DNA from 3 places in the Enterobacter sp. JBIWA008 genome. Region 3 is predicted to be linked to each of the others. Evidence: predicted binding sites of a transcription regulator. Region 3 holds the regulator's gene; each other region holds the start of a gene.

The links. The regulator Fur, encoded in region 3, represses iron uptake genes when iron is present. The targets are predictions, from matches to a motif close to ATAATAATGAGAACNACTATCAA.
Region 1: the regulator Fur is predicted to act here: its motif matches at 5,549-5,571, upstream of exbB (tol-pal system-associated acyl-CoA thioesterase).
Region 2: the regulator Fur is predicted to act here: its motif matches at 1,830-1,852, upstream of KGP24_RS16410 (Nramp family divalent metal transporter).

The regions. Positions count from the first base shown of each region.
Region 1 is NZ_CP074149.1:4,073,026-4,080,112, reverse strand. It holds gene KGP24_RS19670 (YgiQ family radical SAM protein) at 1-127, shown strand, start outside; gene dkgA (2,5-didehydrogluconate reductase DkgA) at 161-988, opposite strand; gene yqhD (alcohol dehydrogenase) at 1,094-2,257, opposite strand; gene KGP24_RS19655 (AraC family transcriptional regulator) at 2,453-3,352, shown strand; gene yghB (DedA family general envelope maintenance protein YghB) at 3,392-4,051, opposite strand; gene metC (cystathionine beta-lyase) at 4,195-5,382, opposite strand; gene exbB (tol-pal system-associated acyl-CoA thioesterase) at 5,633-6,364, shown strand; gene exbD (TonB system transport protein ExbD) at 6,369-6,794, shown strand; gene KGP24_RS19630 (cytoplasmic protein) at 6,836-7,087, opposite strand, start outside.
Region 2 is NZ_CP074149.1:3,419,951-3,427,037, reverse strand. It holds gene KGP24_RS16420 (EAL domain-containing protein) at 1-310, shown strand, start outside; gene KGP24_RS16415 (NupC/NupG family nucleoside CNT transporter) at 356-1,543, opposite strand; gene KGP24_RS16410 (Nramp family divalent metal transporter) at 1,892-3,130, shown strand; gene KGP24_RS16405 (DUF2502 domain-containing protein) at 3,163-3,504, opposite strand; gene mgrA (L-glyceraldehyde 3-phosphate reductase) at 3,632-4,630, opposite strand; gene ipdC (indolepyruvate decarboxylase) at 4,816-6,474, shown strand; gene KGP24_RS16390 (ion channel protein) at 6,475-7,087, opposite strand, start outside.
Region 3 is NZ_CP074149.1:1,372,393-1,379,479, reverse strand. It holds gene potE (putrescine-ornithine antiporter) at 1-650, shown strand, start outside; gene pgm (phosphoglucomutase (alpha-D-glucose-1,6-bisphosphate-dependent)) at 685-2,325, opposite strand; gene seqA (replication initiation negative regulator SeqA) at 2,350-2,898, opposite strand; gene ybfF (esterase) at 3,082-3,855, shown strand; gene ybfE (LexA regulated protein) at 3,984-4,271, shown strand; gene fldA (flavodoxin FldA) at 4,427-4,957, shown strand; gene fur (ferric iron uptake transcriptional regulator) at 5,248-5,694, shown strand; gene chiQ (ChiQ/YbfN family lipoprotein) at 5,803-6,132, opposite strand; gene chiP (chitoporin) at 6,180-7,087, opposite strand, start outside.

The DNA of each region.
Region 1 (7,087 bases), 2.1 Mb from region 3:
GGAGATGCGCGAAGCGCGTCGCCAGAATCGCAATACGCGCCCGGCGCTAACCAGGCACACGCCGATTGTGCATCAGCGTTCGAACGGTGGGGCGACGATGAAGAAGCCAGCCAAACGTAAAGCGTAAAATAAAAAACCCCGGCAAGCCGGGGTTTTTTATTTATCCGCCAAACTGATCCGGGTCCGGCCCAAGCCGCTTGCCCTTATCCAGCTTCGCAATCTCACCCAGCTCGTCTTTGTCGAGACGGAAATCCCAGACGTCGAAGTTCTCGGCGACGCGCGATGGCGTGACCGATTTCGGGATCACCACCAGGCCGTTGTCCAGATGCCAGCGAATGACGATCTGCGCCGGGGTTTTGCCGTATTTATCCGCCAGCTCGCGGATAATTTTCTGATCGAATACCCCTTCACCACCCTGCGCCAGCGGGCTCCAGGACTCGGTCTGGATTTTATGCGTGGCGTTCCAGGCGTGAAGCTGACGCTGCTGCATCAGCGGGTGCAGCTCGATCTGGTTAATCACTGGCGCGACGCCCGTCTCGTCAATCAGCCGCTGCAGATGATGAACCTGGAAATTACAGACGCCGATGCTTTTCACCAGCCCCTGTTTCTGCAGCTCAATCATCCCTTTCCAGGCATCAACGTAATGGTCGATGGCCGGAACCGGCCAGTGCATCAGATACAGGTCGACGAAATCGAGCTGGAGCTTTTCCAGGCTCTCCTGCAGGGCTTCGCGGGGACGCTTTTGATCGTCGTTCCACAGTTTCGTGGTGATGAATAACTCATCGCGGGGGACACCGGCGCTGGCCAGTGCGGTACCTACGCCGTCCTCATTTTTGTACGCGGCGGCGGTGTCAATCGACCGATAGCCGACTTCCAGGGCTTTATGAATGGCGGAGACGACCTCGTCGTTACCGGCTTTCCATACACCTAGCCCCAGCTGGGGCATCACGTTGCCGTCCTGCAGCTTGATTACGGTTTGGTTTGCCATTTTTCCTCCTTCAGGTGCGCATCGCCGGAGGGAGACTCCGGCGATGGGGTGTGCATTAAGTCTGGACGAAATGTCAAAAAACGAAAGTCGGGAGGACAAAAACGCTTAGCGTGCCGCTTCGTAGATACGACGGCTCACGTCCAGCGTAATGTCGCCGTGCTCGCCCAGGTGGGTCATGCCGTGTTCTTCGAGTTTCGCCAGCAGGGCAGGGATGGAGCTGCCGTCCAGGCCGTAGCCGGACAGACGCGTTGGCACACCCAGACCTTCAAAGAAGCTGCGGGTCGCTTCGATGGCGGCATCAATCCGCGCATCGTCAGAACCCTCGGTGATGTTCCACACGCGTTCTGCGTACTGCAGCAGTTTGGCACGCTTGGTATCCCGTTTTTCGTTCCACAGGGCAGGCAGCACAACGGCCAGCGTCTGAGCGTGGTCCAGACCGTGCATTGCCGTCAGCTCGTGGCCCAGCATATGGGTTGCCCAGTCCTGCGGTACGCCAGCACCGATCAGGCCGTTCAACGCCTGCGTTGCGGCCCACATGACGTTGGCACGCACGTCGTAGTTTTCCGGCTCTTTCAGCGCTTTCGGACCTTCTTCGACGAGCGTCAGCAGAATGCCTTCCGCGAAACGATCCTGAATTTTGGCATCTACCGGATACGTTACGTACTGCTCAACGGTATGAACAAAGGCATCGACCACGCCGTTCGCCACCTGACGCGCAGGCAGGGTGTAGGTGTAAACCGGATCCAGGATCGCGAATACAGGCTGAACGTGTTCGTTCATGAAGGCCTGCTTATCACCGGTGGTTTTACGGGAGATCACCGCGCCCTTGTTGGATTCAGAACCGGTCGCTGGCAGTGTCAGCACGGAGCCCATCGGAATGGCGCTTTTAATGTCGCTGCCGCGGGTTTCCAGGATGTGCCACGGATCGATGCCGTCAGCGTAGTGCGCTGCCGCCGCGATGAATTTGGTGCCGTCCAGCACGGAGCCGCCGCCGACGGCCAGCAGGAAGGTGATGTTTTCTTCGCGGGCGATTTTCACCGCGTTCATCAGCGTTTCGTAGGACGGGTTTGGCTCGATGCCGCCGAACTCACGCACGTCCAGACCGTCGAGCGCGCTGTAAACCTGATCCAGCACGCCGGTTTTTTTCACGCTGCCGCCACCGTAGGTGATCAGTACGCGGGCGTCAGCAGGGATCTGCGCGCGCAGATCGGCGATAGCGTCTTTACCAAACAGGATGCGGGTTGGGGTGTGAAGATTAAAGTTGTTCATTGCTCGTTCCCTTTAGTGGGTGAAAAACCGTGGTGGCGCAGAGGGCTACCTGATGCTGCTCATTGTGGCCGTCCGGGGCTATCCTCTCAATGCACATTTCTGCCGATGTCTTGCCCATTTCTACAGAGCGCTGGAGAAAGCGCGGAAAAGCACGCACACTGTTAACGTCGGAAACCGTACCCGGAGTAACGTAATATGAACCGTGAGGCTATCTGCCGTCAGCTCACTGCGCAGATTAAAAGACTGATAGATAAAGAAAATGGCGTCAGTGACCTGCTTCCTGACATTCGCCTGCTTTATGGCACGCAGCCCGGTACGCGCACGCCGGTTATGTACCAGCCTGGCATCGTTTTTCTCTTCTCGGGCCATAAAATTGGCTATATCAACGAGCGCGTGTTCCGCTACGACACCAATGAATATCTGCTTCTGACGGTTCCTTTACCCTTCGAATGTGAAACCTTCGCGACAGAGGCCGTTCCGCTAGCCGGTATTCGCGTCAACGTCGATATTCTTCAGCTGCAGGAGCTGCTGATGGAGATTGGTGAAGATGAACTCTTCCAGCCATCGATGGCATCGAGCGGGATTAACTCGGCGACGCTGTCGGAAGAGATCCTCTGCGCCATTGAGCGTCTGCTGGACGTGATGGAGAGGCCGCTGGACGCGCGTATTCTCGGCAAACAGATTATCCGCGAAATTCTCTACCATGTGCTGCTGGGCCCGGGGGGCGGGGCGTTACTGGCCCTGGTGAGCCGACAGACCCACTTCAGCCTGATAAGCCGCGTGCTCAAGCGCATCGAAAGCCAGTACACGGAAAACCTCAGCGTCGACCAGCTGGCGGCGGAAGCAAACATGAGCGTTTCGGCGTTTCACCATAATTTTAAATCGGTGACCAGCACCTCGCCGCTGCAGTACCTCAAAACCTACCGTTTGCATAAGGCGCGGATGCTGATGATCCACGACGGCATGAAGGCCAGCGCGGCGGCGATGCGCGTGGGCTACGAAAGTGCGTCGCAGTTTAGTCGGGAGTTTAAGCGCTATTTTGGCGTCACGCCGGGAGAGGATGCGTCACGTATTAGAACGATGCAGGGAGCTTAGGCTTTTTCCCCTCTCCCCTGTGGGAAGAGGGTGAGGGGGTTACGCGCTGCAGTACTTCTTCTTAATCACCACCGCGATGGTCCCCACCAGCCCTGCCACCAGCAGGAACATCGGCAGCACCATCAGGAATGTCATCACCTGATCTTCGTGGTGTTTCACAAAGGGGATCATATTTAGCGCATATCCGAGCGTGGTAACTACACCCACCCACAGCAGGGCGCTCAGCCAGTTGAAGAACTGGAAGCGGCGGTTTGACAGACCGGAAATGCCCGCCATCGTAGGCAGAAGCGTGCGAACAAACGCGAGGAAACGCCCCGCCAGCAGCGCCAGCAGGCCGTGCCGGTCAAACATGCAGGTCGCACGCTGATGATATTTATGCGGTAACTGCGCCAGCCAGCCTTTCACGACGCGAGTATTGCCCAGCCAGCGGCCCTGCAGATAGCTCAGCCAGCAGCCCAGGCTGGCGGCGGAGGTGAGAATAACCATCGTGGGCGTGAAGTCCATAACGCCTTTGCCGATTAACGCCCCGGCCAGTAAAAGCAGGCTGTCACCGGGTAAAAAAGAGGCTGGCAGTAATCCATTTTCCAGAAACAGAGTTGCGAACATCACGAGATAAACGATACCGACGACGTGAGGGTCCGACAGCGCGGCAAAGTCGTGTTGCCAGAGCGCTGCGATAATATCTTGAATAACAGCCATGGACTTTCCTGTGGAACAGCAGATATAGCGCTATTGTACTCCCTTATTCGCCCGTCGGGTTTGATCCCGGGCGCAACTCATGCAGACTTTTCTACTTGCGGTGTCCACAAAAGCGTCCAGGAAGTACATTTTCAGCCAGCACTCTACACGATACGCTCGAACCCTGCTGCTAAATCGGCAATCAGATCGTCAACATTTTCTAAACCGATATGCAGTCGAATCAGGGTACCGCTGAAGTCCACTTCTCCGCCGGGGCGCAGAGCCGCAACCTGTTCCGGCTGGTTAGGCAGGATCAGGGATTCAAAACCGCCCCAGGAGTAGGCCATGCTGAAGAGGGTAAAATGATCCAGATAGCTCGCCAGCTCGTCGTTATTCAGCCGCTTTTTCAGTACGAACGAGAACAAACCGCTGCTGCCCGTAAAGTCACGCTGCCAGAATTCGTGGCCTTTACTGCCCGGGAACGCGGGATGATTCACGCGCTCAACCTGCGGATGCTGCGCCAGCCATTCGGCCACCTTCAGGCTGCTTTCATGGTGCTGGCGCAGACGAACGCCCAGCGTGCGGATACCGCGGCTGGTCATGTAGGCTGTATCCGCGTCCACCATCTGGCCCATCAGGTAGGCATTTTCACGCAGCTGATCCCAGCAGCGCGCGTTGGAGACCGCAGTGCCAATCATGCCGTCAGAGTGGCCTATCAGGTATTTCGTTGCCGCCTGAATCGAGATATCAATGTCGAATTCCAGGGCTTTAAACAGCACGCCTGCCGCCCAGGTGTTATCGATCATCACGATCGCCTCTGGCGCTTTGCTGCGCACGGCTTTCACGATAGCCGGCACGTCGTGAACTTCCATGGTGAGCGATCCCGGAGATTCCAGGAACACAATTCGCGTGTTTGGCTGAATAAGTTCGGCAATGCCTTCACCAATCAGCGGGTCGAACCAGCCGGTCGTTACTCCGAGCTTGCTGAGGATTTTGGTGCAGAAATCCTGGCTGGGTTCATAGGCGGTGTTGGTCATCAGGATATGGTCGCCCTGTTCCACAAACGCCAGAATGGTGTTGGCGACCGCCGCCGCCCCGCACGGGAACAGCGCGCAGCCCGCGCCGCCTTCCAGCTCGCACATCGCTTCCTGCAGGGAAAAATGGGTTAGCGTGCCGCGACGGCCATAAAATAGCCCGCCTTTCGCGCGGTTGCGCGTGGCGATTTTTTTCTCCTCAACGGTGTCAAACACCAGCGAGGAGGCGCGTTGAATCACGCTGTTGACCGATCCCTGGGTATATTTTTTGCTGCGTCCTGCCTGTACCAGCGTGGTATCAAGATGCTTCTTTGTCATGTTCGCCAACCCTGTTTTATACGTCTGGACGTCCAGACTACCACGATTGGAAAAAACTGCACCCCGAGGCTTATCGAATAAGCAGAAAATATTAGCAAAAATACGCATAAGAAATTTTTACTGCGTAAGCGCAAGGAAAGTGAGCGAAAATTACGGCACCATGTAAATACTAATGAGAACGACTATCAATTCGGCGACGTTTTGATATGATTACGCTCAGATTTTGTGATTTGCGTCCTGGAGATACAGAGTGGGTAATAATTTGATGCAGACGGATCTCTCCGTTTGGGGCATGTATCAGCATGCTGACATCGTGGTTAAGATTGTCATGGTCGGCCTGATTCTGGCGTCCGTTGTCACCTGGGCTATTTTCTTCAGCAAAAGCGCCGAGCTGCTTTCGCAGAAGCGTCGCCTTAAGCGGGAACAGCAGCAGCTGGCCGAAGCCCGCTCTCTCGATCAGGCTTCAGATATGACCTCATCCTTCCACGCGAAAAGCCTGACCACCCTGTTAGTGAATGAAGCACAGAACGAGCTGGAACTCTCCGCTGGCAGTGAAGATAACGAAGGCATCAAAGAACGTACCGGTTTCCGCCTGGAGCGTCGCGTTGCGGCCGTTGGCCGACACATGGGACGCGGCAATGGTTATCTGGCGACCATCGGCGCGATCTCACCGTTCATTGGTCTTTTCGGTACGGTCTGGGGCATCATGAACAGCTTTATCGGTATCGCACAGACCCAAACCACCAACCTGGCGGTCGTGGCGCCGGGTATCGCGGAAGCGCTGCTGGCGACGGCAATTGGTCTGGTTGCCGCTATCCCGGCGGTGGTTATCTACAACATCTTCGCGCGTATGATTGGCAGCTACAAAGCCACGCTGGGTGACGTTGCTGCGCAGGTTCTGCTGCTGCAAAGTCGCGATCTCGACCTGAATGCCAGCTCGGTTAAGCCGGTGCATGCGGCGTCTAAACTGCGCGCAGGTTAATAGTATGGCGATGCGTCTAAACGAAAATCTGGACGATAACGGCGAAATGCATGAAATCAACGTGACGCCGTTTATCGACGTTATGCTGGTTCTGCTGATTATCTTCATGGTGGCTGCGCCGCTGGCGACGGTGGATGTGAAGGTGAATCTGCCTGCCTCTTCCAGCCAGCCACAGCCGCGCCCGGAGAAACCTGTCTACCTGTCGGTGAAGGCGGATAAATCCATGTTCCTCGGCAACGACCCCGTGACGGCTGACTCAGTCATCCCGGCGCTGGAGCAGCTTACCGGCGGTAAGAAAGACACCACGGTCTTCTTCCGTGCGGATAAAACCGTTGATTATGAAACCATGATGAAGGTAATGGACACGCTGCATCAGGCGGGTTACCTGAAGATTGGACTGGTCGGCGAAGAGAAAGCGGCCTCGAAATGAAAAGAAGCTGGCGGAAGCCGGCTTTTTTTATGCCTGTCGGTTTATGCGTTTTTGTTATCCGTCGGGGCGGTAGAAGGGGGGGCCAGAGCGTTCTCATCAAGCGCCACACAGGTGACGTTAGAAGTACGGTACTCACCGTCTGACAGCTTGCGCGTCAGGCGAAGGGTGGCGATTTCTCTGGCAAGCAGATACTGATAATTGGCCTCAAGACGCCCGAGAAGCTTCTCTTTCAGCTCTGGCCGCTCTTCAATGATGGCGTTCATCACGGCACCATAAATTTCTTCTTTGACCTG
Region 2 (7,087 bases), 2.0 Mb from region 3:
GCGGGATTATGGTTTCCGTATTGCCATCGATGATTTTGGTACGGGATACGCTAACTATGAGCGTCTGAGACGTCTGCAGGCGGACATCATTAAAATTGACGGTTGCTTTGTGAAAGACATTTGTACAGACGACATGGATGCAATGATCGTGCAGTCGATATGTAATCTGGCGAAGACAAAATCGCTGTGCGTGGTTGCTGAATATGTAGAAACACCGGCGCAGCGCGAGATGCTGCTCCGCTTTGGTGTGGACTACCTGCAGGGATATCTGATAGGCAAACCCGAACCGCTGGAAGAGTTACGGGCATAAAAAAACCGGAAGCCATGCTCCCGGTTTTTTGTTTAACGGTAAACGTTACAGAACCAGTGCCGCGATAGAAGCAGACAGGACGCTCACCAGGGTAGAGCCGTAAACCAGCTTCAGGCCAAAGCGAGAAACCACGTTACCCTGTTCTTCGTTTAGACCCTTAATCGCACCGGCGATAATACCGATGGACGAGAAGTTCGCGAAGGAGACCAGGAACACGGACAGAATACCTTCCGCGCGCGGAGAAAGCGTGCTGGCGATTTTCTGCAGATCCATCATCGCAACGAACTCGTTAGAAACCAGTTTGGTCGCCATGATACTGCCCACCTGCAGCGCTTCGTGAGCCGGAACGCCCATCACCCATGCAACCGGGTAGAAGATGTAGCCCAGAATCCCCTGGAAGGAGATACCCAGCACCGCTGCGAACAGGGCATTCAGTGCAGAAATCAGCGCAATGAAGCCGATCAGCATGGCGGCAACGATAATCGCCACTTTGAAGCCGGCCAGAATGTACTCACCCAGCATTTCGAAGAAGCTCTGGCCTTCGTGCAGGTTTGACATCTGAATGTTCTCTTCGCTGGCGTCAACGCGGTACGGGTTGATCAGCGACAGAACGATAAAGGTGCTGAACATGTTCAGAACCAGCGCCGCAACAACATACTTTGGCTCCAGCATGGTCATATACGCGCCCACGATAGACATGGAAACGGTAGACATTGCGGTTGCCGCCATGGTGTACATGCGGTTACGGGACATTTTGCCAAGAATATCTTTATACGCGATGAAGTTCTCAGACTGACCGAGGATCAGGGAACTGACGGCGTTGAAGGATTCCAGCTTGCCCATGCCGTTCACTTTGGATAACAGGAAGCCAATTCCACGAATAACGAACGGCAGAACACGAATGTGCTGCAGAATACCGATCAGCGCGGAGATGAAGACGATAGGGCACAGAACCTTCAGGAAGAAGAACGCCAGACCTTCGTCGTTCATTTTACCGAAGACAAAGTTCGTCCCTTCGTTGGCGAATCCGAGCAGTTTTTCGAACATTTCGGAGAAGCCTTTCACGAAGCCGAGGCCTACGTTGGAGTTCAGGAAGAACCACGCAAGTAAAACTTCAATGACCAGCAGTTGGACAACATAACGAATACGAATTTTTTTGCGGTCTGTGCTGACCAGCAATGCGAGTGCAGTAACGACAACAAGTGCCAGGACAAAATGAAGGACGCGGTCCATATTTGCTCCAAATATGAGGCAGGTTTAATTTTCTTGCACATTCTATGTAACAAGTGAAAAGAAAACGAGATCGAGGACACACTATAGTTACATCCTGTGACGAGTCTCAAAAATAGTGATCCACAATACATTTTTGTTATGTTAGGTAAATGAGTGAAAAGTTAAGTTTGTGTGCTAGTCTTCACAAAAGTGTCCGCGATTTGAATTTCTGTTAGATCGCCCAGCTTACCCGCCCGTCTATCGTTCAAAGCTATCAGAGAAATCACTGCAAACTTTATAAATGATCTTGATAATCATTCTCATTTTGATAGCATTAAACATAGCAAAGGCTATATTTCAGAGGCAGACATGACAAACAGTCGCGTAGAGGGTAGCAGTGGCAGAGCCGCGCGCAAGTTGCGGTTTGCATTAATGGGACCTGCGTTCATCGCTGCCATTGGCTATATCGATCCAGGTAACTTTGCGACCAATATTCAGGCCGGGGCCAGCTTCGGTTATAAGCTGCTGTGGGTGGTCGTCTGGGCTAACCTGATGGCGATGCTGATTCAGATGCTCTCCGCTAAGCTGGGGATTGCCACGGGTAAAAACCTGGCGGAGCAAATTCGCGACCATTATCCGCGCCCGGCCGTCTGGCTCTACTGGGTTCAGGCTGAAATCATCGCTATGGCCACTGACCTCGCTGAATTTATCGGTGCAGCGATCGGCTTTAAGCTGATTCTGGGCGTGTCGCTGTTGCAGGGGGCGGTGCTGACCGGGATTGCTACTTTCCTGATCCTGATGCTGCAGCGTCGGGGTCAAAAGCCGCTGGAGAAGGTTATCGGCGGTCTGCTGCTGTTTGTCGCTGCGGCCTATATCGTCGAGCTGATTTTCTCACAGCCAAATCTTGCGCAGCTCGGGAAAGGTATGGTGATCCCAAGCCTGCCAACTTCGGAAGCGGTGTTCCTGGCCGCCGGGGTATTGGGGGCGACCATCATGCCGCATGTGATTTATCTCCACTCCTCGCTGACTCAGCATCTCCACGGAGGGACGCGCAAAGAGCGTTACTCAGCCACCAAATGGGACGTGGCGATCGCCATGACCATCGCGGGCTTTGTAAATCTGGCGATGATGGCAACAGCAGCCGCTGCTTTCCACTTTAACGGTCATACCGGTATTGCCGATCTCGATCAGGCCTATCTCACGCTTGAGCCGCTACTGAGCCATGCTGCCGCTACGATATTTGGTCTTAGCCTGGTCGCTGCCGGCCTTTCTTCTACGGTGGTGGGCACGCTGGCAGGCCAGGTGGTGATGCAGGGATTTGTCCGGTTCCATATTCCGCTGTGGGTTCGCCGCTCCGTCACCATGTTGCCGTCATTTGTGGTGATTCTGATGGGGCTCGACCCAACGCGAATTCTGGTCATGAGCCAGGTTCTGCTGAGTTTTGGTATTGCGCTGGCGCTGGTGCCGCTGCTGATCTTTACCAGCAACAAAACCCTGATGGGCGAGCTGGTCAACTCAACGCTGGTAAAACGAGCCGGGTGGGCCATCGTGGTGGTGGTCGTTGCGCTGAACCTGTGGTTATTGGTGGGAACCGCGCTGGGTCTTTAACAAAAAAAGGAGCCTTCACGGCTCCTTTTTTATTAGTGATGATGGCCGTGACCATGACCTTTGCCGCGACCCCAGCCGCCGCGACGGTCGTCACGATCGTTCCAGCCTTCACGGTAGCCGCGCTCATACGCGTTGTCTTTATACCAGCCGCGGTGTCTGCCGTTATCATGTTTCCACCAGCGATCACCGCGCCATTCATAATGACGGTTCCAGTAGTCACGGTCGCGCCAGTAGCCGCCGTCCCAGTATCTGCCGTAGTCGTCACGATCGCCAATTTGTAATTTTACTGATGGCAACAGGGTGATTTCGCCCGCAGTGGCGATCAGCGGGGCTGAAGCCAGTAATACCGCTGCAAGAATCAGTGACCTGAACATACTCTTTCTCCTTCACGATCGGGGCCTTTGTTGGGCCTGTTAACGCAATATTACGAGTTGGTAAAGCCTCGTTTCATCGCCTCAACTCCGAATTCCAGGGTGAGAGCACTTTTTGCTAAAAATGGATCTATTTTGAGCTGTTCAGAATCTCTTCTATATGGGCCAGTTCTTCCGCAGAGAAATGGCGGTTTTCCAGCATGCCCACGGCGTCATCAATCTGCACCGCTTTACTTGCCCCAATCAGCACTGACGTCACATTCTCATGGCGTAATACCCAGGCCAGCGCCATCTGGGACAGCTTCTGGCCGCGATCTTCCGCCATGGCGTTCAGCTTTCTTACCTTCTCCAGTTTCTCTTCGGTGATCTGGTCAGGGTTGAGGAACTGACTGCCGCTTGCCGCGCGTGAGTCTGCGGGAATGCCGTTCAGATAGCGGTTGGTCAGTTGCCCGCCGGCCAGCGGCGAGAAGGGAATACAGCCCACCCCTTTTTCCTGCAGCACGTTCAGCAGTCCCTCTTCCGGCGCACGTTCAAAGAGGGAGTATTTCGGCTGGTGGATAAGGCAGGGCGTACCGAGGTCATTAAGGATATCAATCGCCTGGCGAGCGAGTTCAGCGGGGTAGTTGGATAATCCGACATACATAGCCTTTCCCTGACGCACCACATGGTCAAGCGCTTTCATGGTTTCCAGCAGCGGCGTTTCCGGATCTGGCCGGTGATGATAGAAGATATCCACATACTCCAGCCCCATCCGCTTGAGGCTTTGATCGAGGCTTGCCAGCAGATATTTGCGTGACCCCCAGTCGCCGTAAGGGCCCTCCCACATGGTATAGCCCGCTTTGGTAGAGATGATTAGCTCGTCGCGCCAGGGCAGGAAATCCTCCTGCAAAATACGGCCGAAATTACGTTCGGCCGATCCCGGTGGCGGGCCATAGTTGTTGGCAAGGTCGAAATGCGTAATGCCCAGATCGAACGCACGCTGTAAAAGTTGACGGCTGTTTTCGATAAGGGTGGTGTCACCAAAGTTATGCCATAGCCCAAGCGAGATGGCGGGCAACCTGAGCCCGCTTCGCCCACAGCGGCGATACTCCATTGTCCTGTAACGATTTTTGTCCGGCTGATAACCCATTTTCGTGACCTCTGGCGCTGAAGTGAAAAATCAGTGTATGCGTTTACATTTTTGTGAAAAAAAGCAGCATAGCGCAGACTTTTTTGTAAAGCATTCTTTCCATACCCTTCTTGTCGCCAATTCTGGACAGCCATCACGCTTATTTAATACTCAAGGTGAGGTCAACATTAGAAGGATACCTGTTCATGCGTACCCCATACTGCGTCGCCGATTACCTGCTGGACCGTCTTACAGATTGTGGAGCCGATCATCTGTTTGGCGTGCCGGGCGACTATAACCTGCAGTTTCTCGACCACGTGATAGACAGCCCCGATATCTGCTGGGTGGGCTGTGCCAACGAGTTAAACGCCTCTTACGCCGCTGACGGATATGCCCGATGTAAGGGGTTTGCCGCGCTGCTGACGACGTTTGGTGTAGGAGAGTTAAGCGCCATGAATGGCATTGCGGGCAGCTATGCCGAGCATGTTCCGGTACTGCATATTGTGGGCGCGCCGGGTACGGCGTCACAGCAAAGAGGGGAGCTACTGCACCACACGCTGGGCGACGGTGAGTTTCGTCATTTTTATCATATGAGCGAGCCGATCACCGCTGCACAGGCGATCCTGACCGAACAAAACGCCTGTTATGAAATAGACCGGGTGTTAACGACCATGCTCCGGGAGCGTCGCCCCGGCTATCTGATGTTGCCTGCTGACGTGGCAAAAAAGGCCGCCACGCCTCCTGTAAACGCTCTCACGCTCCGCCATGCGCATGCCGATAGCGCCTGCCTGAAAGCGTTCCGGGATGCCGCAGAGAACACGCTTGCCAGAAGCAAGCGTACTGCGCTGCTGGCCGATTTCCTCGTCCTGCGCCACGGCCTGAAGCATGCACTACAGAAATGGGTCAAGGACGTGCCGATGGCACACGCCACCATGCTGATGGGTAAAGGCATATTTGACGAGCGTCACGCCGGTTTTTACGGCACGTATAGCGGTTCCGCGAGCGCCGGTGCGGTAAAAGAGGCGATTGAAGGGGCAGACACGGTGCTGTGCATCGGGACGCGATTTACCGATACCCTTACCGCCGGCTTCACGCATCAGCTAACCTCGTCACAAACAATTGAAGTTCAGCCTCATGCCTCACGCGTCGGTGACGTCTGGTTTACCGGCATCCCCATGCTTCAGGCAATCGAAACGCTGGTGGAGCTGTGCAAACAGCACGTGCACGGTACGCTGGTACCGTCCTCTCAAAACTCGATGGCCTATCCGCAGCCGGATGGCTCGCTGACGCAGGCGAATTTCTGGCAAACGTTGCAGACGTTTATTCGTCCGGGAGACATCATTCTTGCAGATCAGGGCACCTCGGCCTTCGGCGCGATCGACCTTCGTCTGCCGGCTGATGTGAATTTTATCGTGCAGCCGCTGTGGGGATCGATCGGCTACACCCTGGCCGCAGCGTTTGGCGCGCAAACCGCCTGCCCGAACCGGCGCGTGATTGTGCTGACGGGGGATGGCGCAGCGCAGCTCACCATACAGGAGCTTGGCTCGATGCTGCGGGATAAACAACACCCCATCATTCTGGTCCTTAATAACGAAGGGTACACGGTGGAAAGAGCGATCCACGGGCCTGAGCAGCGGTATAACGACATTGCGCTATGGAACTGGACGCAAATCCCGCAGGCTCTGAGCCTTGATCCTCAGGCCCAGTGCTGGCGGGTCAGTGAAGCGGAGCAGCTGGCGGACGTTCTTGAGAAAGTGGCGCACCACGAGCGGCTCTCGCTGATTGAGGTGATGCTGCCGAAAGCCGATATCCCGCCGCTGCTGGGGGCGATTACCAAAGCGCTGGAGGCGCGCAATAGCGCCTGATTATTTGTCGTTTCGCCACGCCATCATCATCGGTTTGCCCGCCAGCAGGAGCCAGGCGGGCAACATCACGATACAGAGCAGGGGGAAAAGCGTTGAATCCGGTACGACTACCGCCGCCATAAACAGGCTGAGCCAGGCGTCGCGCGTGACCACCAGAACCAGCCCCAGAATAGAACAAGAGACGGTAATGGCCGCAGGGACCGCATCGACATGCTCGTGCAGCATCAGCCCCAGCGCAACGCCGACAAAGACCGCCGGGAAGATGCGTCCACCGCGGAAACCACAGGCGGCGGCCACTACCAGCGCTGCCAGCTTGATCACGGCAAACAGCAGATAGTCGGAGACACTAAACACCTGGCTGAAGGCCAGCTGCTGCATCTCGTCCAGACCTTTGAACAATGTTACCGTCCCGCCGATTGCCCCTAAAATACCGAGGATCAAACCGCCGGCTCCCAAAATTAAAACCGGGTGTTTGAGTCTATGCATCAGCCGGTGCAGACGCGGAAGGCACCATACTGCCACCATGCCCAGCGCAATGGCGATGGCGACGACGATGGCGCCGCTGAAAATATCGGCGATTTGCATCTGGCCGTAGTGGGGAAGGGTGAGTGAA
Region 3 (7,087 bases):
CGATTGCGGTTCTCGGCGGAACGCTGGGCGCGGCGGTGATCTATATCGTCTCGACTAACGTGATTGCAGGCATCGTACCGAATATGGATCTGGCTAACTCCACGGCACCGTTCGGGCTGGCCTTCGCGCAGATGTTCACCCCGGAAGTAGGGAAAGTGATCATGGGTTTGATGGTGATGTCCTGCTGCGGTTCCCTTCTCGGCTGGCAGTTCACCATCGCGCAGGTATTTAAATCCTCGGCTGATGAAGGTTACTTCCCAAAAATCTTCTCCCGTGTGACCAAAGCGGATGCGCCGGTGCAGGGCATGCTGGCGATTGTCATCTTCCAGAGTGGATTGTCGCTGATGACCATTAGCCCGTCGCTGAACAGCCAGTTCAACGTGCTGGTCAACCTGGCGGTAGTGACGAATATCATTCCTTATATTCTGTCGATGGCAGCGCTGGTGATCATTCAGAAGGTAGCGAAGGTGGATCCGCGCAAAGCGAGAGTGGCTAATATTGTGGCGCTGATTGGGGCAATCTACAGCTTCTATGCGCTCTACTCGTCCGGCCAGGAGGCGATGCTCTACGGAGCGATGGTGACCTTTATGGGCTGGACGCTGTACGGTCTGGTGTCACCAAGGTTCGAGTTAAAGAATAAGCACAGCTAAAAAAAGGGAGCCATTCGGCTCCCTTTTTTCATTCTTACGCGTTTTTCAGCACTTCGCTGACAATCTCTACGGCTTCTTTCTCAATCTGCTGACGGTGCTCAGCGCCGAGGAAGCTTTCGCAATAGATTTTGTACGCATCTTCCGTACCGGACGGACGCGCGGCGAACCAGCCGTTCTCGGTCATCACTTTCAGACCACCAATGGATGCGCCGTTGCCCGGTGCCGCCGTCAGACGGGCAGTGATCGGATCGCCCGCCAGGGTGCTTGCGCTGACCATCTCCGGAGAGAGTTTGGACAGGGCCGCTTTCTGTGCTGACGTCGCGCTAGCCTGAATACGGTTATAGCTTGGCGCACCAAAGCGTGCCGCCAGGTCGTTGTAATGTTCCTGCGGGTTTTTACCGGTGACCGCGGTGATTTCCGCCGCCAGCAGGCACATGATGATGCCGTCTTTATCGGTTGACCATGGCGTGCCGTCGAAGCGCAGGAAAGAGGCCCCCGCGCTCTCTTCACCACCAAAACCGAAGCTGCCGTCGTGCAGACCGTCAACGAACCATTTGAAGCCCACCGGCACTTCCACCAGCTTGCGGCCCAGCGCCTCGACCACGCGGTCGATCATCGCGGAGGAAACCAGCGTTTTACCGACGGCCACCTCTTTGCCCCACTGCGGGCGGTGCTGGAACAGGTAGTTAATCGCGACGGCCAGATAGTGGTTCGGGTTCATCAGCCCGGCAGGAGTGACGATACCGTGACGGTCATAATCCGGGTCGTTAGCAAACGCCAGATCGAATTTATCACGCAGCGCCAGCAGGCCCGCCATCGCGCACTCGGAGGAGCAGTCCATACGGATCGCGCCGTCTTTGTCCAGGTGCATAAAGCGGAAGGTCTGATCGACGTGATCGTTCACGATGGTCAGATCCAGCTTGTAGTGCTCGGCGATACGTTTCCAGTATTCGATACCGGAGCCGCCCAGCGGATCCACGCCCAGCTTCAAGCCGGCTTTCTGAATGGCCGCCATATCGACGATATCCGCCAGCCCTTCCACGAACGGCTGAACCAGATCCTGCTCTTTCACGTGACCGGATGCCATGGCAGCATCCAGAGAAATACGCTTCACGCCTTTCAGACCGTCAGCCAGCAGCGCGTTCGCACGATCTTCCACCACTTTGGTGACGTTAGTGTCGGCCGGGCCACCGTTAGGCGGGTTGTATTTGATACCACCGTCTTCCGGCGGGTTGTGGGATGGCGTGATAACGATACCGTCCGCCAGCGCACCACCTTTTTTGTTGTGCACCAGGATGGCGTTAGAGACCGCAGGCGTTGGGGTGAAGCCGTTGTTCTCCTGAACAATCACATCAACGCCGTTTGCCGCCAGCACTTCCACAACAGAGATGAACGCCGGTTCAGACAGGGCATGGGTATCTTTCCCCACGTAGCACGGACCGGTAACGCCGTTTTTAGCGCGCTCTTCCGCAATGGCCTGAGCAATGGCCAGAATGTGCGGTTCGTTAAAGCTGTGGCGCGCCGCGCTGCCGCGGTGACCAGATGTACCAAACTTCACTGCGTGTTCTGCGTTGCCCACGACCGGTTTCAGCACGTAATACTGCGCGGTCAGCTGAGCGACGTTAATCAAATCGCTTTGTTGTGCAGGTTGGCCTGCACGGCTGTGATTTGCCATTACCGGGTCCTTCTGATGCAAGGGTTAAATTGTACCGCAAACCTTTTCAATCAATTCCGCCGGGAACTGCATGGACTGCATGATGTGTTCAATCATGCTGCACTTGCGGCCCGTATTGGTATTGGTGATCACCCAGTACGGGGTGCCAGGAACATGTTTGGGTTTGGTTTGATTGCCATTTTGCAGCAGCGTCTGCTCGTCGCCCGCGAAATAGACGCGAGTACGACCGTGAAGCGACTCGGTCGCTTCAGCAAACGCTTTATTATCCAGTGAGTAAAGTGTAGACAGCACCAGCATAAAGCGGTTAACCGCCTTTTTCTGCTCCGCATATTCATCGGAGAGCAGCAGCTCGCGCATCGCGCGCACTTTATCTTTTGCCGGCGTCACGGCAGGTTTTGCTTGCGCAACAACGCTCGGCTGAGACACGACATCTTTGGTGACTGGGGTAGCAGGCTGTGAAGCGGCGGAAATTTTAAGCATGCGCCGTAAAATGTCGGACGCGCTCTCCCCGATATGCCGCGTGTGGCTGGCAATATACTGATAGAGTTCGTCATCAACTTCGATTGTTTTCATCTTAATCCAGTGCGATATCTTATCTGAATACAAGTCATTGGGATTATAAGGTCAAATCCCAACAGCGGATAGCGTCAAACCAGGTTGGCAGCAAAAGTCAGATTAAACTGGAACCTTGCAGCCGGGCGGCAGAATGGTCAACATGATACCCTAACCTGACATACGTAAAAAAAGAACTTTGCCATGAAATTGAATACCCGAGCGCAAACTGCACAATCGCCGAACAATAATTCTCCCATCGTACTGGTTCACGGGCTTTTTGGTAGCCTGGATAACCTGGGCGTGCTGGCGCGCGATCTGGTTACCGACCACGATATTTTACAGGTCGATATGCGCAATCACGGTCTTTCCGGGCGTTCCGACGAGATGACCTACGCGGCGATGGCGCAGGATCTGCTGGATACGCTGGATGCACATAGCCTGCAGAAGGTAACTCTGATCGGGCATTCAATGGGTGGCAAAGCGGTGATGGCCCTGACGGCACTGGCCCCGGAGCGTATTAGCGGCCTGGTGGTGATTGATGTTGCGCCCGTGGATTACGACGTGCGCCGTCACGACGAAATTTTTGCCGCCATCAACGCGGTCACCGAAGCGGGTGTCGCGACCCGCCAGCAGGCGGCTGCCGTCATGCGCGAGCATCTTAATGAAGAAGGCGTCGTCCAGTTCCTGCTGAAGTCGTTTGTTGATGGGCAATGGCGTTTTAACGTGCCGGCGCTCTGGGACCAGTACAAGAACATCGTGGGCTGGGAAACCGTCCCCGCCTGGCCACACCCTACCCTCTTTATTCGCGGCGGAAACTCTCCTTACGTTACCGACGCGTACCGCGACACGCTGCTGGCCCAATTCCCGCAGGCTCGCGCCCACGTGATTGCCGGTGCCGGGCACTGGGTGCATGCGGAAAAACCGGATGCTGTACTGCGCGCCATTCGCCGCTATCTCGCTGATACTGCAAATTGATTAAAAAGAAAGCGACTGGAAGGCAGTGGGCTTCCAGTCGTTGGCGTGCCGTTTTTGGTGATGTATGATGGCGCGCTTATCGCCCGGGCATTAGCAGGGCGGCGTGTTTCCCCCGAAGTCTCAGAATCATGGCCAAAGAACAAACGGACCGTACGACACTAGATCTGTTCGCGAATGAGCGTCGCCCGGGACGACCCAAGACGAATCCGCTTTCGCGCGATGAACAGCTGCGTATCAATAAACGCAACCAGCTTAAACGCGATAAAAATCGTGGGCTTAAGCGTGTCGAACTGAAGCTTAACGCCGACGCCGTCGATGCGCTGAACGAGCTGGCTGACGCGCGAAATATCAGCCGCAGCGAGCTCATTGAAGAGATGTTGCTCGTCCAGCTTGAGACGTTGCGCAGCCAGGCATAAGTCTGAAAATCCCCTTTATCGCCCTTTTCATGTAGCACAGAGTGCAGTCCTGCGCGATAGCTGTTTCCGCAGGGTTGCCAGTTCTGCTATTATTGCCCTTATCCGTGGCCGAATTGCGCCACCATACTATTAAGTTTCAAGAGGTTATTTTACTCATGGCAATCATCGGCATTTTCTTTGGCAGTGATACCGGCAATACCGAAAATATCGCAAAAAACATTCAAAAACAGCTCGGTAAAGACGTTGCTGATGTGCATGACATCGCCAAGAGCAGCAAAGAAGATCTGGAAGGCTATGACATTCTGCTGCTGGGTATCCCAACCTGGTACTACGGTGAAGCCCAGTGCGACTGGGATGATTTCTTCCCGACGCTAGAAGAAGTGGACTTCAACGGTAAGCTGGTCGCCCTCTTTGGCTGTGGCGATCAGGAAGACTACGCCGAGTACTTCTGTGACGCGCTGGGTACCATCCGCGATATCATTGAGCCGAATGGCGCGGTTATCGTAGGCCACTGGCCGACCGCCGGTTACCACTTCGAAGCGTCTAAAGGCCTGGCCGATGACGATCATTTCGTAGGTCTGGCCATCGACGAAGACCGTCAGCCAGAGCTGACCGCCGAGCGCGTTGAGAAATGGGTCAAGCAGATCCGTGAAGAACTGCACCTGGACGATATTCTGAACGCCTGATTTTATCGCGGCGCAACTGCGGTTGCGCCCATGCCCCAGGTCAAACCGATTAAATTAATCGCTACAATCTTTTAACTTTTTCGCCCAGACCTGTACAATGTCTCCCTGATAAAATGTGGTTTTCCATTGAGCAAGTTTGTTGGTGATACCCCATTTTTATAAGCATATTTTGCCTGAGACTTGCAGTTTTCATTTAGCCATGGCAGTTCTATAATGAGACGCATTATCCCAGGTGCATTTTCTGTCACTTCCTACAGAAGTGAATCGTTTAGCAACAGGACAGATTCCGCATGACTGACAACAATACCGCATTAAAGAAGGCTGGCCTGAAAGTTACGCTTCCTCGGTTAAAAATCCTTGAAGTGCTTCAGGGTCCAGACAATCACCATGTCAGTGCGGAAGACCTTTATAAACGTCTTATCGACATGGGTGAAGAGATTGGGCTGGCTACCGTCTATCGCGTGCTGAACCAGTTTGATGACGCGGGCATTGTTACCCGTCATAATTTCGAAGGCGGTAAATCCGTTTTCGAACTGACCCAGCAGCACCACCACGATCACCTGATCTGCCTCGACTGTGGCAAGGTCATTGAATTTAGCGATGATTCAATCGAATCACGCCAGCGTGAAATCGCCGCGCGTCATGGCATCCGCCTGACGAACCACAGCCTGTACCTTTACGGTCACTGCGCTGAAGGCGATTGCCGCGAAGACGACCACGCGCACGATGCTAAGTAACTCAAGCTTTCATACTCTGAGCCAGCCGCGAGGTTGGCTTTTTTTTGCCTGTTTTCAGGCAAAAAAAAGCCCGGTAAGCGTAGCGCCACCGGGCATGATAACAGCGGGTTACTTACTGTTATTGCTTCTAATTTCTTTCCAGATCTGGTCGCAACGCTTCGCCACTTCCTGATCGTTACCGGTTTTACGCGCCTGAATGCAGGCCTGGTAATCCATCACGCGGATGTTCTCCTGCGTCGCGAACTGCTCGTGCGCTTTCTCTTTCTTCAGCACGTTCAGCACGCTCTGACAGGCTTCAATTTTCTCCGGCGATCCTTCCGCAGTATTAATACAGGCGCTATACGCCTCCTTCAGACGGGTGTCCTCTTTCGGCGCCTGAGTCTGAGCACACGCCACCAGCCCTGATGCCAGCAACGCGACGATTACGATTTTTTTCATCATGTGCAGTCTCCATGCCGGCGGAAGTTAACCCGCCAGCGCGTTCATCAGAAGATAGTGAATGGTGCGATAACCATGAATTTCACGTCACGCTCATCCTGGAAGATGTTGTTGTAGCCACCGCCATAGCTTGGCAGATCGGAATGGTTGTCATACTGAGTGAAGTGCAGCTTGAACATCGTGCCCTTCGCTCGGCCATCCTGCAGCACATATGCAGCATCCAGGCTGTAAGCAGATTCTTTCAGACGCTGGCTCTGATCGTAGATCGGTGCACTGCTTGGTTTTGCATCCCAACCGTAAGCGTAGGAAGCCCCAACGGACCATCCTGCAAGGTTCCAGTTTTTGAGGTCGTACATCGCGCCGAAGAATACCGCCTTTTCACCATTGGCGTTGAAGTCAGAACGGTTATCCCACCAAATATCTAAACGTCCGTTTGATGAAGCATAGGTTGGCGTCATGCGCTGCAGGAAGAAACCCTGATTACCGTCTGCTTTAACCCAGGTACCTTCCAGACGAAGATCCACCTGGCCTATTTTGTAGCCAAAGGTTAAAGCCTGCAGCCAGGCCGTGCCGTCATACAAATCGTTGGCCAGCGCGACCTCATCATTAGTCCTTAAGTTATTTTGCGCATCGGCTTTGTCACGTGCGCCATAGAACTGATAGCTGGTAGAGAGTGGGCTGCCAGCGATATCAAATTTATACGATGCTTTAGCAAAGTACTGATCCATATAGCCTTCAGCCTGGCCAAACGCTGCTTCCAGGACAAGGTCATTTTTAAAGTCGTATTTCAAACCTAAAGAGTGGAGATAATCCACTTTCGTTTTACGATCGCCCTGGTAGAACTTGTCCATCTCAATGTGCCACGGTGCTTTGTACTCGTTGGTCCACATATAGGAGAAGCTCAGCGCGCCCGCATCGCCGTAGTCAAAGTTAGCCCCAGCTTCCGCGCCCTGGT